4 regions of the Paenibacillus sp. FSL H8-0332 genome follow, and region 1 is predicted to be linked to each of the others. Evidence: riboswitches for the same ligand, from Rfam matches in the RefSeq annotation. Region 1 holds a riboswitch; each other region holds the start of a gene.
The links. A riboswitch is a leader RNA that binds a small molecule or an ion and turns the genes downstream of it on or off. The one in region 1 is predicted to bind thiamine pyrophosphate.
Positions count from the first base shown of each region.

Region 2: it holds a riboswitch for thiamine pyrophosphate, as region 1 does, so the genes downstream of both, thiC (phosphomethylpyrimidine synthase ThiC) here and NST43_RS08380 (thiamine phosphate synthase) in region 1, are expected to answer to the same signal.
Region 3: it holds a riboswitch for thiamine pyrophosphate, as region 1 does, so the genes downstream of both, NST43_RS12330 (ABC transporter ATP-binding protein) here and NST43_RS08380 (thiamine phosphate synthase) in region 1, are expected to answer to the same signal.
Region 4: it holds a riboswitch for thiamine pyrophosphate, as region 1 does, so the genes downstream of both, NST43_RS00490 (ABC transporter substrate-binding protein) here and NST43_RS08380 (thiamine phosphate synthase) in region 1, are expected to answer to the same signal.

Region 1 covers NZ_CP150145.1:1,941,409-1,944,934, forward strand. The annotation lists gene NST43_RS08375 (SDR family oxidoreductase) at 47-919, shown strand; TPP riboswitch at 978-1,080, shown strand; gene NST43_RS08380 (thiamine phosphate synthase) at 1,175-1,873, shown strand; gene thiS (sulfur carrier protein ThiS) at 1,864-2,067, shown strand; gene NST43_RS08390 (thiazole synthase) at 2,152-2,916, shown strand; gene thiH (2-iminoacetate synthase ThiH) at 2,944-3,526, shown strand, end outside.
Region 2 covers NZ_CP150145.1:7,330,593-7,334,118, reverse strand. The annotation lists gene thiC (phosphomethylpyrimidine synthase ThiC) at 1-1,483, opposite strand, end outside; TPP riboswitch at 1,635-1,741, opposite strand; gene trxB (thioredoxin-disulfide reductase) at 1,791-2,744, opposite strand; gene NST43_RS32175 (tetratricopeptide repeat protein) at 2,790-3,526, opposite strand, start outside.
Region 3 covers NZ_CP150145.1:2,865,277-2,868,802, forward strand. The annotation lists gene NST43_RS12320 (ABC transporter substrate-binding protein) at 1-800, opposite strand, end outside; gene NST43_RS12325 (ABC transporter permease) at 797-1,573, opposite strand; gene NST43_RS12330 (ABC transporter ATP-binding protein) at 1,554-2,324, opposite strand; TPP riboswitch at 2,458-2,560, opposite strand; gene NST43_RS12335 (TetR/AcrR family transcriptional regulator) at 2,627-3,283, opposite strand; gene NST43_RS12340 (DHA2 family efflux MFS transporter permease subunit) at 3,434-3,526, shown strand, end outside.
Region 4 covers NZ_CP150145.1:111,776-115,301, reverse strand. The annotation lists gene NST43_RS00495 (hypothetical protein) at 1-1,067, shown strand, start outside; TPP riboswitch at 1,140-1,250, shown strand; gene NST43_RS00490 (ABC transporter substrate-binding protein) at 1,400-2,473, shown strand; gene NST43_RS00485 (MTH1187 family thiamine-binding protein) at 2,526-2,819, shown strand; gene NST43_RS00480 (ABC transporter permease) at 2,816-3,526, shown strand, end outside.

The DNA of each region.
Region 1 (3,526 bases):
CAAGATGTGTTCAACATTATTGTGAACTGCGAAAGGAGAATGGATTATGCCAGACACAAGTAAACAACCTATCAAAACCCTGCCTCCGCAGGTACAGGATCAGCAGCCCGGAATTGAAAGTGAGATGAATCCGCTTCCGGAGTTTGAGACACCGGCGTACAAGGCAGCAGGCAAACTGCTGGGCAAGGCCGCACTCATTACGGGAGGTGATAGCGGGATCGGGCGTGCGGTTGCCGTTCATTTTGCCAAGGAGGGCGCAGATGTGGTGATCTCCTACTTGAACGAGCATGAGGATGCGGAAGAGACCAAGCGCCAGGTGGAGCAGGAGGGCAGAAAGTGTATTCTGATCGCCGGGGACATCGGGGACGAAGCCTTCTGTCAGGACCTGATTCATCAAACGGTTGAAGGACTTGGCAAGCTCGATATTCTAATCAACAATGCGGCGGAGCAGCATCCGCAGGATCATATTGAGGACATCACAGCGGAGCAGCTGGAGCGTACGTTCCGGACGAATATTTTCTCCATGTTCTATCTGACAAAAGCAGCTATGCCTCATCTTAAAAAAGGCGCTACGATCATTAACACCACCTCCATCACGGCGTATCGCGGCAGCCCGCAGCTGCTGGACTATTCGTCCACCAAGGGAGCGATTCTCAGCTTCACCCGTTCGCTGTCGATGAATCTGGCCGATAAGGGCATCCGCGTGAATGCGGTAGCGCCCGGACCGATCTGGACCCCGCTGATTCCGTCAACCTTTGACGCGAAGAAGGTCAGTGAGTTCGGTGGCACCCAGCCGATGAAGCGCCCGGGGCAGCCTGAAGAGCTGGCACCGGCTTATGTATACCTGGCCTCGGACGATTCCTCTTATGTGAGCGGACAGGTTATGCATGTGAACGGCGGCGAGGTCGTCAACGGATGATAGCTCTAACAGGAATTATATGCTAATATACAAAAAGCAAGGCCAAACAATAGCATAGAACGATCACTAGGGGAGCCGCAAGGCTGAGACGGGCGTATCTGCTTGGACCCTTTGAACCTGATCTGGGTTATACCAGCGTAGGGAAGTGGAGAAACGAATAATGCAGCGGGGGTTCCGGCCACCGGTATCCCTGCTTATATTCCAGACTGCTTCCTTATGGGGGCGGTCTTTTTTGTGTTTGTGTGTTTATGGAGAATGGAGCGGAAGAGAGGGGCGAAGGCGTTGCACGAACTTCATGTCATCTCAGACGGGCGGCTGCAGCCTGAAGCGCTGGCCGAATGGGCCGTGGCGGTACATCCCATGGTGGATTATATTCATCTCCGGGAAAAAGCCATGTCCGCCCGCGAACTGCTGGCTACGGCGCAGCAGATGCTTCAGGCCGGGGTTCCGCCTTCGAAGCTGGTCATTAATGACCGGATCGATCTTGCCCTGGCCGCCGGGGCAGGTGGTGTACAGTTAGCCTGGCATAGCCTTCCGCCAGCCGCAGTGCGCGGCTGTGCACCGGGCCTGCGGATCGGCAGGTCCGTGCACTCCCGGGAAGAGGCGGTGGAGGCTGGAAGGCAGGGAGCGGACTTCTGCCTCTACGGGCATGTGTTCCCGACGGCCTGCAAGCCCGGACAGGAGGCACGCGGACTGGAGCAGCTGGCGGAGGCCGTCCGCTGGAGCCGCATACCGCTGATTGCGCTCGGAGGGATTACCCCGGACAATGCCGGAACAGTGCTGGCCCAAGGGGCGGCTGGCATTGCTGTCATGTCGGGGATCTGTGGAGCCCCGGACCCGGTCGCAGCGGCCCGGGCATACAGGGCAGCGGTTCAGAGGGCGGCCGAGCTGGCTGAGACGCCGGATATGGATCAAGCACAGGGCACAGCAGGAGGTGAACAGACGTGGATGTGACCGTTAACGGGAAGAGTCAAAGGATCGAAGAGAGCTGCCGGACACTGGCGGATCTGCTGGCCCGGCCCGAGTGGGCCGGTAAGCTGGTGATTGTCGAGCTGAACGGTGAGCTTGCCGGCAGAGAGGTTTATGGAGAGACACTGCTCAGCGAGGGGGACCGGGTGGAGCTGGTTCATTTTGTAGGCGGAGGTTAGGGATAGGCGGGCAGAGGAGAAGCGAACGAGCAGGCAGATTGGCAGTTTAGATACAGGCGATAACTTATCCCAGGAGGCGGTATAATGCAAGACCCTTTGACGATTGGCGGAGTGACTCTAACCAGCAGACTGTTCATTGGTACCGGAAAATACAGCCGTAACACCCTCATTCCCGAGGTCATTGCACGCTCAGGCTCACAGGTCATTACCGTTGCCCTGCGCCGGGTGGACCCGGAGAGCAAGGACAATATTGTCAGCCATATTCCTTCCCATATGACCTTACTGCCCAATACCTCCGGTGCGCGCACCGCAGAGGAAGCAGTACGGATTGCCCGGCTGGCGAGGTCGGCGGGGCTGGGCAACTGGGTGAAGATTGAGGTCATCAACGACCAAAAATATTTACTGCCGGATAATATGGAGACCATCCGGGCAACCGAGATCCTCGCAGCAGAAGGCTTCGTGGTGCTTCCGTATATGAGTCCTGATCTGTCCGCCGCTCTCCGGTTGAAGGCTGCGGGGGCGGCGGCCGTGATGCCGCTGGGAGCGCCAATCGGGTCCAACCGCGGACTGCAGACCAAGGAGCTGATCCGCATTCTGATCTCCGAGACGGATATGCCAGTCATTGTGGATGCCGGAATCGGCAGACCCTCTGAGGCGGCTGAGGCAATGGAAATGGGAGCCGCAGCGGTGCTGCTTAATACAGCAATTGCCACCGCCAAAGATCCGCTGCTGATGGCAGAGGCCTTCTGCGAGGCGGTATCCGCAGGGCGTAAGGCTTTTCTCGCCGGACTGGGGCCCGTGGAGGAGACGGCGGCAGCCTCTTCACCGTTGACCGGGTTTTTGGCCTGACAGATGTAATAGGGAGGGGGAACGGTTATGAGCTTTTATGAGACGATGACCCGGCTGGAGCAGCTTCCTTACAGGGCGTTATGGAGCCGGTATACGGCAGAGGATGTGAAGCGCGCACTTCGTGCAGAGCAGGTTGATGAAGAGGGGCTGATGGCATTGCTGTCACCGGCAGCGGAGCCTTATCTGGAGGAGATGGCGCAGAAGGCACACCGGTTAACGCGTACGCATTTCGGCCATGTGATGCAATTATTTACACCGATGTATCTCGCTGATTACTGTGTGAATCATTGTACCTATTGCAGCTTCAGCTCCATTTATGATTTTCCGCGTAAAAAACTAACGCTGGAGCAGGTCGCCCGGGAAGCAGAGACCATCGCAGCCACGGGCCTGCGCCACATTCTCATTCTGACCGGAGAATCCCGGAGGGACAGTCCGGCCGGTTATGTGAGGGACTGCGTGAATGTGCTCCGGCGCTATTTTTCCTCCGTCAGCATTGAAGTGAATCCGCTCTCGACAGCAGAATATGCTGAGCTCAGAGACGCCGGTGTGGACGGTCTGACGCTCTATCAGGAGGTCTACCACCAGGAGACTTATCGGGCGCTGCATGTAA
Region 2 (3,526 bases), 2.2 Mb from region 1:
CATCCCGGTCCTGCGCTCCCGGATGTCCCTTGGCGAGGTCTGCGGCATGTGCAGCAATTTTGTAGGTAATGACCCCTTCGCGCACATCATTCTTGTCAGGCAGGCCTAAATGCTCCTTAGGTGTAACGTAACACAACATCGCTGTTCCGAGCCCCCCGATCATCGCCGCCCCGATGGCCGAAGTGATGTGATCATAACCGGGTGCAATATCCGTAGTCAGCGGTCCGAGGGTATAGAAAGGGGCTTCCCGGCAAATCTCAAGCTGCTTATCCATATTCTCCTTAATCTTGTGCAGCGGCACATGCCCCGGACCTTCGACCATAACCTGAACATCGTGCTTCCAGGCTTGTAGGGTCAGTTCTCCCAGCGTCTCCAGCTCGGCGAACTGGGCTTCGTCATTGGCATCGGCAATAGAACCGGGACGCAGGCCATCTCCCAGCGAGAAGGCCACATCATACGTCTTCATAATCTCACATATGTCTTCGAAGTGTGTGTACAGGAAGTTCTCCTGCTGATGGGCCAGGCACCAGGCGGCCATAATCGATCCGCCCCGTGACACGATGCCGGTCATTCTCCGGGCAGTCAGCGGAATATAGCGGCGCAGCACTCCGGCATGAATGGTGAAGTAATCCACTCCCTGCTCCGCCTGCTCAATCAGCGTGTCACGGTAGAGCTCCCAGGTTAAGTCCTCGGCTATGCCGTTTACCTTCTCCAGCGCCTGGTATAAGGGCACTGTACCGACCGGCACAGGAGAATTGCGGATTATCCACTCCCGGGTGGTATGGATCTTCGAGCCGGTGGAGAGATCCATGAGGGTATCAGCCCCCCAGCGGGTCGCCCACCGCATCTTCTCCACCTCCTCTTCTATAGAAGAAGTGACCGCAGAATTTCCGATATTTGCATTGATCTTCACCAGGAAGTTACGGCCGATAATCATCGGCTCACTCTCCGGGTGATTGATATTGGCCGGAATAATCGCGCGGCCCGAGGCAACCTCATCCCTTACGAACTCCGGCCGGGTATTCTCGCGGATCGCAATATACTCCATTTCCGGTGTTATAATTCCTTGCCTTGCATAATGCAGCTGAGTCACATTACCGCCTGTATAGGCCCGCCGGGGATTCCGGCTCAGTCCTGGACAAGCTTCTGCCAAGGCCCCCTCCCTGCGGATTCCGTTATCCTCCGGCCGGACGGCTCTTCCGGTGTATTCCTCCGAATCGCCACGCTCCGCGATCCAGCTTGAACGGTGCGGCGGCAGCCCCCTCCGAATGTCGGTCTCCTCTGCTGCATCCGTGTACATGCCGCTTGTGTCATAGACACGCAGCGGAGCATTCTCCTCTTCCCCGGCAACGCCTTCGGTTCTGCTGAGGCTGATCTCACGCATCGGAACCCGGATATCCGGGCGTGAGCCCTCTACATACACTTTACGGCTTGCGGGGAATCCGGAAAGATCCACCTCTTCGTTTTTGACCATTCCTGTCATTTCAATCTCCTCCTCTTCGCTCTGTACACCCATCAGATAAGAGGTCACGCAGCAGATTGAGCCGCAGAATCTATAGATTCTTGCAAATCAAAAAGCCGCTCCACCTGGAGCGGCTTTATTAAAGGAACAGCCAAATAAGACTGTATTCAAAAAAGGTCCGACTCCACTTTCCTACGCTGGTATGATCCAGATCAGGTTCAAGGGTCCGGAAATTCAATTTTCCCGTCTCAGCCTATTCAGACTCCCCTAGTGGGTATCTTATCTAATTAAATACATTTTAACTGTGTGGGTAATTCTTGTAAACCCGTTATTTGTCCAGCGATTCGCTCCAGTCGTGCACCATCGTGCCTTCCAGGAACTTCTCAGCATCCATGGCGGCCATACAGCCGGTTCCCGCTGCCGATATCGCTTGACGGTAACGTGTATCCTGCACATCGCCGCAGGCAAATACACCGGGGATGTTGGTCTCGGTGGTACCTGGGTTCACCACAATATAGCCATTGGCATCCGTGTTGATCTGCCCGCCCAAGAAGGCTGTATTCGGTGTGTGTCCAATCGCTACGAACACGCCGTCTGCCTCTACCAGCTCTGTCAGACCTGTCTCATTATTAAGCACCGTAAGGCCCTTCACTCCGGTCTCTCCTACCGTTACTTCAACCGGTGTGCGGTTCAAGGCCCAGGTGACCTTGCTGTTGTCACGCGCCCGGTCCTGCATAATCTTCGAGGCACGCAGCTCGGGACGGCGGTGAACCAGCGTTACGCTGGACGCAAAGCGGGTCAGGAAGCTGGCTTCCTCCATAGCGGAGTCCCCGCCGCCGACGACGACAATCTTTTTATTACGGAAAAAGAAGCCGTCACAGGTCGCACAGGTGCTGACCCCGCGTCCCACATTCTCCTGCTCGCCCGGGATACCCAGATATCTTGCAGAGGCCCCGGTTGAAATAATGACCGACTCCGCTTCCAATACACCCATTCCGTCCACTGTTACCTTGAACGGACGCTGTGAGAAGTCCACGGACTCCACCCAGCCATTCTTGAATTCAGCGCCGAAGCGTTCTGCCTGCTTGCGCATATTGTCCATCAGGTCCGGACCCAGAATCCCTTCGGGGAAGCCTGGAAAGTTCTCCACTTCTGTCGTCGTTGTCAGTTGTCCCCCCGGCTGCAAGCCTTCAATTACCAGCGGGCTCAGGTTCGCACGCGCCAGATAAATCGCGGCAGTCAGCCCGGCCGGGCCTGTTCCGATTACAATCGTTTTGTACATTACATTGGCCTCCTTACAAGTAGGTTTGTCTTACAGCAGTAATGCTTAAATACGGGTGGTGGACGGCGATAAGCCGCCGGTTCCGGGCAGCATGGCCCGGATATCACATTCGCTGTCAATCCGCCGTGCATAACGGCTTACCATCGAGACCGACACACCATAACGCTGGGCAGCCTCACGGAACGTAACCGGCTGCCCATGCAGCCGGGCCGTCAGATACTCCAGTGCAGCGCACCAGCCGCCGTCATTGCGGAACAGCGGTACATCCGGGTACAGGCTGCCGATGAACTGCTTCCAGATGTGCTCCGCATCCTTCTTCTGGACCGCATCATATCTGCGGTCCATCATGGCCGCTGCATGATCCATAATCCGCTGCCAGTCTTCTCTCCATTCCGGCAGCGTCCCCTTGGAGGCGGGAGCAGCCGCAGGCTCCTGCTCTTCGCCGGGCGAGCTGACAGCTTCATTCAGGTTCTCTCCGATCAGCCGCTGAAGGCTGAACAATGCCGCCTCCTGCAGCCGGTCCTCCTGGAGCGGCTCTTGCTCCAGCACTTTGCGCAGCACCTCGGACATGTCCTCATCCTCAATCCAGCGCAGAGCCTCGGTCACCTGAAGCTTCGTAGCGGAATCGCCATAGCGCAGCGCCCAGAAGAACGAGGCGCGCAGCAGCGGATTATTCCGCACTTCTTCAGTGAACCTGCCCGTATTGCCCTTCCACTGCTTCAGCTGCTCCTGGAAGGGCAGCTGATAGTTATAGCTGACAGCAGGCATAGGGCGCCCTTCTG
Region 3 (3,526 bases), 920 kb from region 1:
TAAAAGCCCTGTGAATCCTGCAGTCCCTGCTCACTGGCGACCAGCACCAGCTCATAATAATCCGGGACCCCGTAATCCACGGGATTGAAGGAGCGGACCGGATAGCCTTGCTGCTCCAGAATCAGCTGCTCATGGTTAATGAACCCGCCCATAATGCCATCCACCCGTCCGGTGGAGAGAGCGGGAATCAGCTCAAAGCCGACATCTACCAGCTTGAGGGAAGAAGGGTCCCCGCCGTCGCTCTTGACCATCGTGTTCAGCATGGCTTCATATAACGGGACGGAGGAATACCCAGCCTGCTTGCCAGACAGCTCTCCCGGGCGGTTAATGCCGCTGTCTGCGGCTACCATGAGATGATTCAGCGGGTGGCGCACCAGCGCAGCGATCGACTTGACCGGAATCTGCTCCCCCCGTGCCATCAATACCTGCGGCTGATAACTGAGTGCCAGATCCACCTTCCCCGCAGCAACAAGCTTCAGCGCATCATTGGTATCGGCCGGCATCTGAATTTCAACCTCAAGGCCTTCCTCAGCGAAATACCCTTCAGCCTCTGCCGCATACAAAAAGGAGTGGACTGCATTGGGATACCAGTCGAGCATAATCGTCAGCTTTTGGGCGGCACTCTTAGTCCCTGCCTCAGAGGTTGCGGTAGTACCAGCCGAGGAGCCGGAGGCCGCCGGATTGTTTGTATTGGCGCAGCCTGCCAGGACAGGCAGCATACAGAGCACCAGAGCAGACAGCAGCATGGCTGGCTTTGAAATCGTATTGTGCAGATAACGGGTATAGCGGATAGTAGTCATGAATAACGTCCTCTTTTCTTCAGAATAATCTTCTCCAGCGCGGCGACTGCCAGAAACAGCAGAATACCGAGTACGGATAACAAGACAACAGCGGCGAACATCTTGGCGCTCTGCAGATTCCCGGCCATTCTGCGGCTGAAATAGCCCAGCCCCTGGCTGCCCCCAAGCCATTCCCCGATCGTTGCACCAATTACACAGTACACAGCCGACAGCTTCAGTCCGGAGAAAAAAGAGGGGAAAGCCAGCGGAACGCCCACCTTCCCGAGAATCTGCCAGCGGTTCGCGCCGTACGTCAGCAGCAGGTCCCGGTAGGCATCCGTGTTCTTGGACAACCCGTCATAGGTGCCAATGACCACCGGGAAGAAAGCGGTCAGGAAGACAACGGCGACCTTGCTCCACAAGGTATAGCCGAACCACATGATGAACAGGGGAGAGAGGGCGATCAGCGGAACCGTCTGGCTGATAATCAGTAGCGGGTACAGCGCCTTAGCCAGCGGACTGAACAGGTGCATGGCGATTCCCAGCAGACTGCCGCAGACCACGGATAGTGCGAAGCCTGTGAGTACTTCAAGCAGGGTAGCAGGCAGATGCACCCCGAATAACAAGCGGCGTTCCTCCAGCAAGGCCTTGCAGACGGCAGACGGAGCCGGAAGGATGAAGGGAGGAACCAGGCCCAGCCGGGCTACAGTCTCCCAGACCGCAAGCGTCAGCAGGGCGAGCAGGGCCGCCGGACCGTAATGCTGGAGCAATCTTCTAGGAGCGGCGGTTCTCATATAGCTTCAGCTCCAATTCCTGGCGCAGGGCGGCGAACTGCGGTTGATAGTTCAGACTGTGATGGCGCGGACGGGGGAGACCGGCTGAGAATTCCTGCATCCCGCTGCCCTCTCTGCCAGTCATTAGATAGATTCTGTCACTGAGCAGGAGCGCCTCCTCCAGATCATGGGTGATGAACAGCACCGTCTTGTCCAGCTCCGCCCATAACTCCAGCAGCCAACGCTGCAGCGAGCGCTTCGTAATGGCATCGAGCGCCCCGAACGGCTCATCGAGCAGCAGCAGGTCATTCCCGGCTGCCACGGTGCGGAGGACCGCCACGCGCTGGCGCATCCCGCCGGACAGCTCCTGCGGATAAGCCCCTTCAGTCTCGTCAAGGCCGAAACGGTGTAGCAGGGTACGGATCTCGGCAATAGCGGCTGCTTTGGGCCGGCTGCGCTTAAGCTCCCAGGGCAGCAGACAATTGTCCAATACGGTGCGCCAAGGCAGGAGGAGATCCTGCTGCGGCATGTAGGCCACACTGCCCAGCCTCTTCGCTGCTGTAGCGGACTCGGCTCCGTTCAGCGTAATCCTGCCGCTACCCGGCTCCAGCAGACCGGCGATGATTTTGAACAAAGTGCTTTTGCCGCATCCGCTCCCGCCTACAATAGAAATGAATTCGCCGCGCTGCACATTCATGGTTAGCCCTGAGAAGACGGGGGTCCGGGACGAACCGGTCCCGAAGGCATAGGACAGATTGCTAATGTTGATCATAAGACTATGTACGAACCTCCTCGGGTTAGATTAAATAACAGCTACGAGAACAACAAAAAGCCCCATTCATTCCCGGAGGCGATGAATGGGGCGGAAGGTACAGTCAGCTGCGGCCCTGTGACGGGAACCACTGTTACATTCTGCTCCACTTCCCTCCGCTGGTATGATCCAGATCAGGTTCAAAGGGTCCGGAGCTTAAGCTCCGTCTCAGTCGGCCGACTCCCCTAGTGAATAATGTTGCTATTGAATTCGTAATTGCTACTTAATATACCACAAATCTCCCTCTTGTAAAGAGCAGGCGGTCAGCGCTTTGCCAGACCGGTCACGAACAAAGTGACGATGCCCCTGGAGATGTCCAGCTTGGAGGCGTGGTGCCGCTTCTGCTCATACAGGTACAGATCGGGACTGAGGACAGAGATTAAGGCTGTGGCCGCAAAGGCCGGATCAATGTCAATTATCTCACCGCCCGCCGCAGCGCGCTGCAGCAGCTCTGTCATCATCACTCCCAGCCGCTGGAAAAAAGGATGCTCAAACTGGGTCAGCTGCTTCTTGCCGGTGAACTCGGCTTTGATCATATTCAGCAGCTCGGCATACTGCTCAATGAAATCAGCAATCTGCTCAATGCTGCTCTGCAGCTGAGCAAGAGCCGGGGCTTCACCGGCACTGGCAGCGACCTGCTGCTCCAGCCCGGACAGGAATTGATCTGCGCTGCCCTTCAGCAGTGCAGAACAGATCTCACCCTTGTCCGTGAAGCGGCGGTACAGGGAGCCTTGCCCTATGCCTGCCCGCTTGGCAATGCTGTACATGCTGACCGCCTCAAGTCCGCTCTCGGTGAACAACTGGCGGGCAGCTTCAAGAATCCGCTGTACATAAGGATCGGCGGACTCGGGCGGAGCGGAGGCTATGGGTTGCGGAGCTGACGGCGGGAGCTGTGCAGCATCGGTGTCTGGCTTTTTCATGAGAACCCCTTTCAGAAAAGAATTGACACTACGGACAATTGTCCGTAGACTATGAATTACACTTACGGACAGTTGTCCGTTCACTCATTATATAGAACAATCTGCCCGCAGGTCAATGTAGAACGCGGACAGCTCAGGAGGAGAAGAGACATGGATCAGACCTTGAAGCAGGAAGCCGATTTCCGGCTGTCCAGTATTCTGGTTCCGCTGCTGGCCATTATTGCAGGAGTATTTATGGTTGTG
Region 4 (3,526 bases), 1.8 Mb from region 1:
TAAGAGTGGCTATCGAGGAGAAAAACCTTCCCTTCAGCACTGTGCTGGAATTCGCTGACCGGTTCCGAACACTGGAGGATGTGTGTTATCAGGATAAACATGCCTTTATCCATTGCCAGGAGAAGTCCTTCGGCCGGGTGGAGGATTTCGTGTTCAAGAATCTCGTCTCCGGTCTGGAGCCGTTTCTCGACCCTGCGGAGATTGATGGCGCGTATTTCGAGACCCTGCCTTTTTTCGTGGATGAACGGATGCTGGTGCAGGCCTTCTATGGCTTCAACCGTGAGGAAGAGCTGGATGAGATAAGTGTAGAGCTGCGCTACCGTGCCTCCCAGCTGGATGGGCTGACTATAGACGGTAAACCTTTTACCAGTGCGAGTGATCCTGAGTATATCGAGCAGTACACCCGGGAGCATTGCTATAGCCGCTGGGGGCCGGACACCTATTATATGACGAACGAGCAGACCTTCTGCTGCCTGAGCCGGGCGAAGCCCGATATTGCCACGGAGCTGGTCAACCAGATGTACGGAGAGTATTATTATGGACTGCTGCTGAGTATTTTTCATAAAATCGTGCTGCTGAAGCTCGCCAATCTGCATTCCCGGCTGCGCATCAACCACGATTACGACGAGATCGAGAATCTGATCTTTCTGATCAATAAATTTTCCGCCAAATTCTATTTTCTGGAGCTGATCTCGCAGTCGCAGGGGCGGGAGATTTTTTTCCAGCTGCGCAAGGTTTACGGCAATGATGCTCTGTTCGATGAAGTGAAGATGACCCTGAATGATCTGTTTCAGTATCAGGACAAATTCCAGGCCAAACGCCGGGATACGCTCCTGATGGTGCTCACCGTATTTACGGTCATCAGCGGAATCTACGGGATGAATCAGGTCATCGAGGATCTGAAGGGCCAGATCGACTGGAGCAAAATGCTGGAGTACTCCGTATTCGAATATCTGGCTCTGTTCCTGACCTTTTCGGGGATCGCGGTCAGTATCGGCTTAACACTGCGGGAGGCGCGGAATGGAATCCGCAGCCGCCGCAAAAGGCGGTACTATGATAAGGATTGAATAGACGGCTCTGGACAACCGCGAAGCTGCCGTCTATAATACACCGTAAGAACATAGCAATACCCGTGAACTTTATAGAACCAGGGGTGCTGGAATTGGCCGGCTGAGATTGTATCCCACAAGATACTGACCCTTATACCTGATCTGGATAATGCCAGCGTAGGAATCTTCATTCGGCACAGTGCCTTAAGCGGTACTGAAGCTGAAGTCCCCTCACGCAAGTCACTGGCGTCCCGATCTTCGGGACGCTTTTTTGATTCTAAGGATGTACAGGAATAAGGTTTCTGTAAGCTCTGAAGACCAGGGGTTGCTGGAAGGAGAGAGAAAGAGAAATGGGAGTCAAAAAAACAGTCACACTACTGCTCAGCTCCATGCTGCTGCTCACCGTAGCGGGATGTGGCGGCGGGAACAACAGCGGCAATGCAGGAGCCAGCGCACCTGCTGCCGGGAACAGCACGGCTGCGCCTGATGCATCCGCAGCCGCACCCACGGATGCACCTAAGGCGCTGACGCCGGTCAAGATTGCCCTGGACTGGACGCCGAACACGAATCATACCGGCCTGTATGCAGCTAAGGAGCTTGGCTATTACGCGGAGGAAGGTCTTGACGTTCAGATTGTACAGCCTGGTGCTGCCGGGTCCGACACGATGGTCACTTCCGGTGAAGCCCAATTCGGCATCAGTGCCCAAGAGGCGCTGACCCTGGCTCGTCTGCAGGATGTGCCGCTGGTATCAATTGCTGCAATCATTCAGCATAACACCTCCGGCTTCGCGGCTCCGAAGGACCGCAATATTAAGACGCCGAAGGATTTTGAAGGTAAAACGTACGGAGGCTGGGGCTCCCCTGCGGAGCAGGCTGCCATGAAAGCCATCATGGACCCCGAAGGCGGGGATGTCTCCAAGGTGAAGCTGGTGAATATCGGCGAAGCGGACTTTTTCACAGCCGTGAAGCGGGATATTGACTTCGCCTGGATCTTCTACGCCTGGACCGGGGTGGAAGCTGAGCTGCGCGGGGAGCCACTGGATATGCTGTATCTGAAGGATTACGCTCCGCAGCTGGATTACTACACCCCGGTACTGACGACCAGCGAGAAGGAGATCGCCGAGCATCCTGAAGTGGTGAAGGCATTCCTGAAGGCTACGTCAAAAGGCTATCAGTACGCCATCGACCACCCGGAAGAAGCCGCGACGGTCTTGTCCGATGCTGTACCTGATCTGGACCCCAAGCTGGTGCTGGCCAGCCAGAAATGGCTTAGCCCGAAATACAAGGAAGACGCCCCGCGCTGGGGTGAGCAGAAGCTTGAGATCTGGAAGAATTACGCCGACTGGATGTACGGCCTGAAGCTGCTGGATAAGCCGCTGGATGCGGAGAGTACGTTTACGAATGAATTTTTGCCGGAATCATAATGAACCCGCATGGCGGGAATCTTACACTTAACTTGGAGAGGAAGGATTCATCATGGCTAACACACTGCTTAGCATTCAGGTAATTCCCAAGACACCGAACAACGAGGATTCCATCCCTTACGTGGACAAGGCTATAGAGGTCATTCAGAAATCAGGCGTGAAGCATCAGGTGAATCCGCTGGAGACCACGATGGAAGGCGAACTGTCCGAGCTGCTGGATATCGTGCGTGACATGCATGAGGCGCTGATCGCTTCCGGCAGTCCGAGTGTGATCTCACAGATCAAGATCGCCCATAATCCGGGCGGCATCAGCATGGATAAGCTGACGGAGAAATACCGGCCGTGAGAAGCACCTGGAAGCTAGTGTGGCCGCCCTTTGTGGCGGTCCTCTTTTTTGTCGGGATATGGCAGCTATCGGTCATGCTGTTCGACATCCCGGCCTACCAGTTGCCGAGTCCCACGGATATCGCGCGTGAGTCGAAGAACAACGCCTCCGGGATCTGGGAGCACACCGCTGCTACGCTGCGGCTGACCCTGATCGGCTTCCCGGTCGGCACGGGCATCGGCCTCTTCACCGCCCTGCTGCTGCATCTGCTGCCCTGGCTCAAGAGAGCGTTCTATCCGCTGCTGATCCTCAGCCAGAATGTGCCCTCCCTTGCGCTGGCCCCGCTGCTGATTATCTGGTTCGGCTTCGGCCTGCTGCCCAAAATCATCCTGATCACCCTCGTCTGCTTCTTCCCCGTAGCTGTTGCAGCCATGGGCGGGCTGGCCCAAAGCGACCGGGTGATGATGAATTATATGAAGATGGCCGGTGCGGGCAAGTGGCAGATCTTCACCAAGCTGGAGCTTCCCGGCTCGCTTCCCTCTCTGTTCTCGGGCCTCAAAATCTCCGCCACCTATGCCGTTATGGGCGCGGTGGTGGCCGAATGGATCGGCGCTGACAAGGGCATCGGCTACTATTTGCTGCTGCAAAAGGCCTCTTACCGTGCGGACCGGATGTTCGTAGCCATCGCCATTATCGTGCTGCTAAGTCTCGTATTATTCGCACTCATT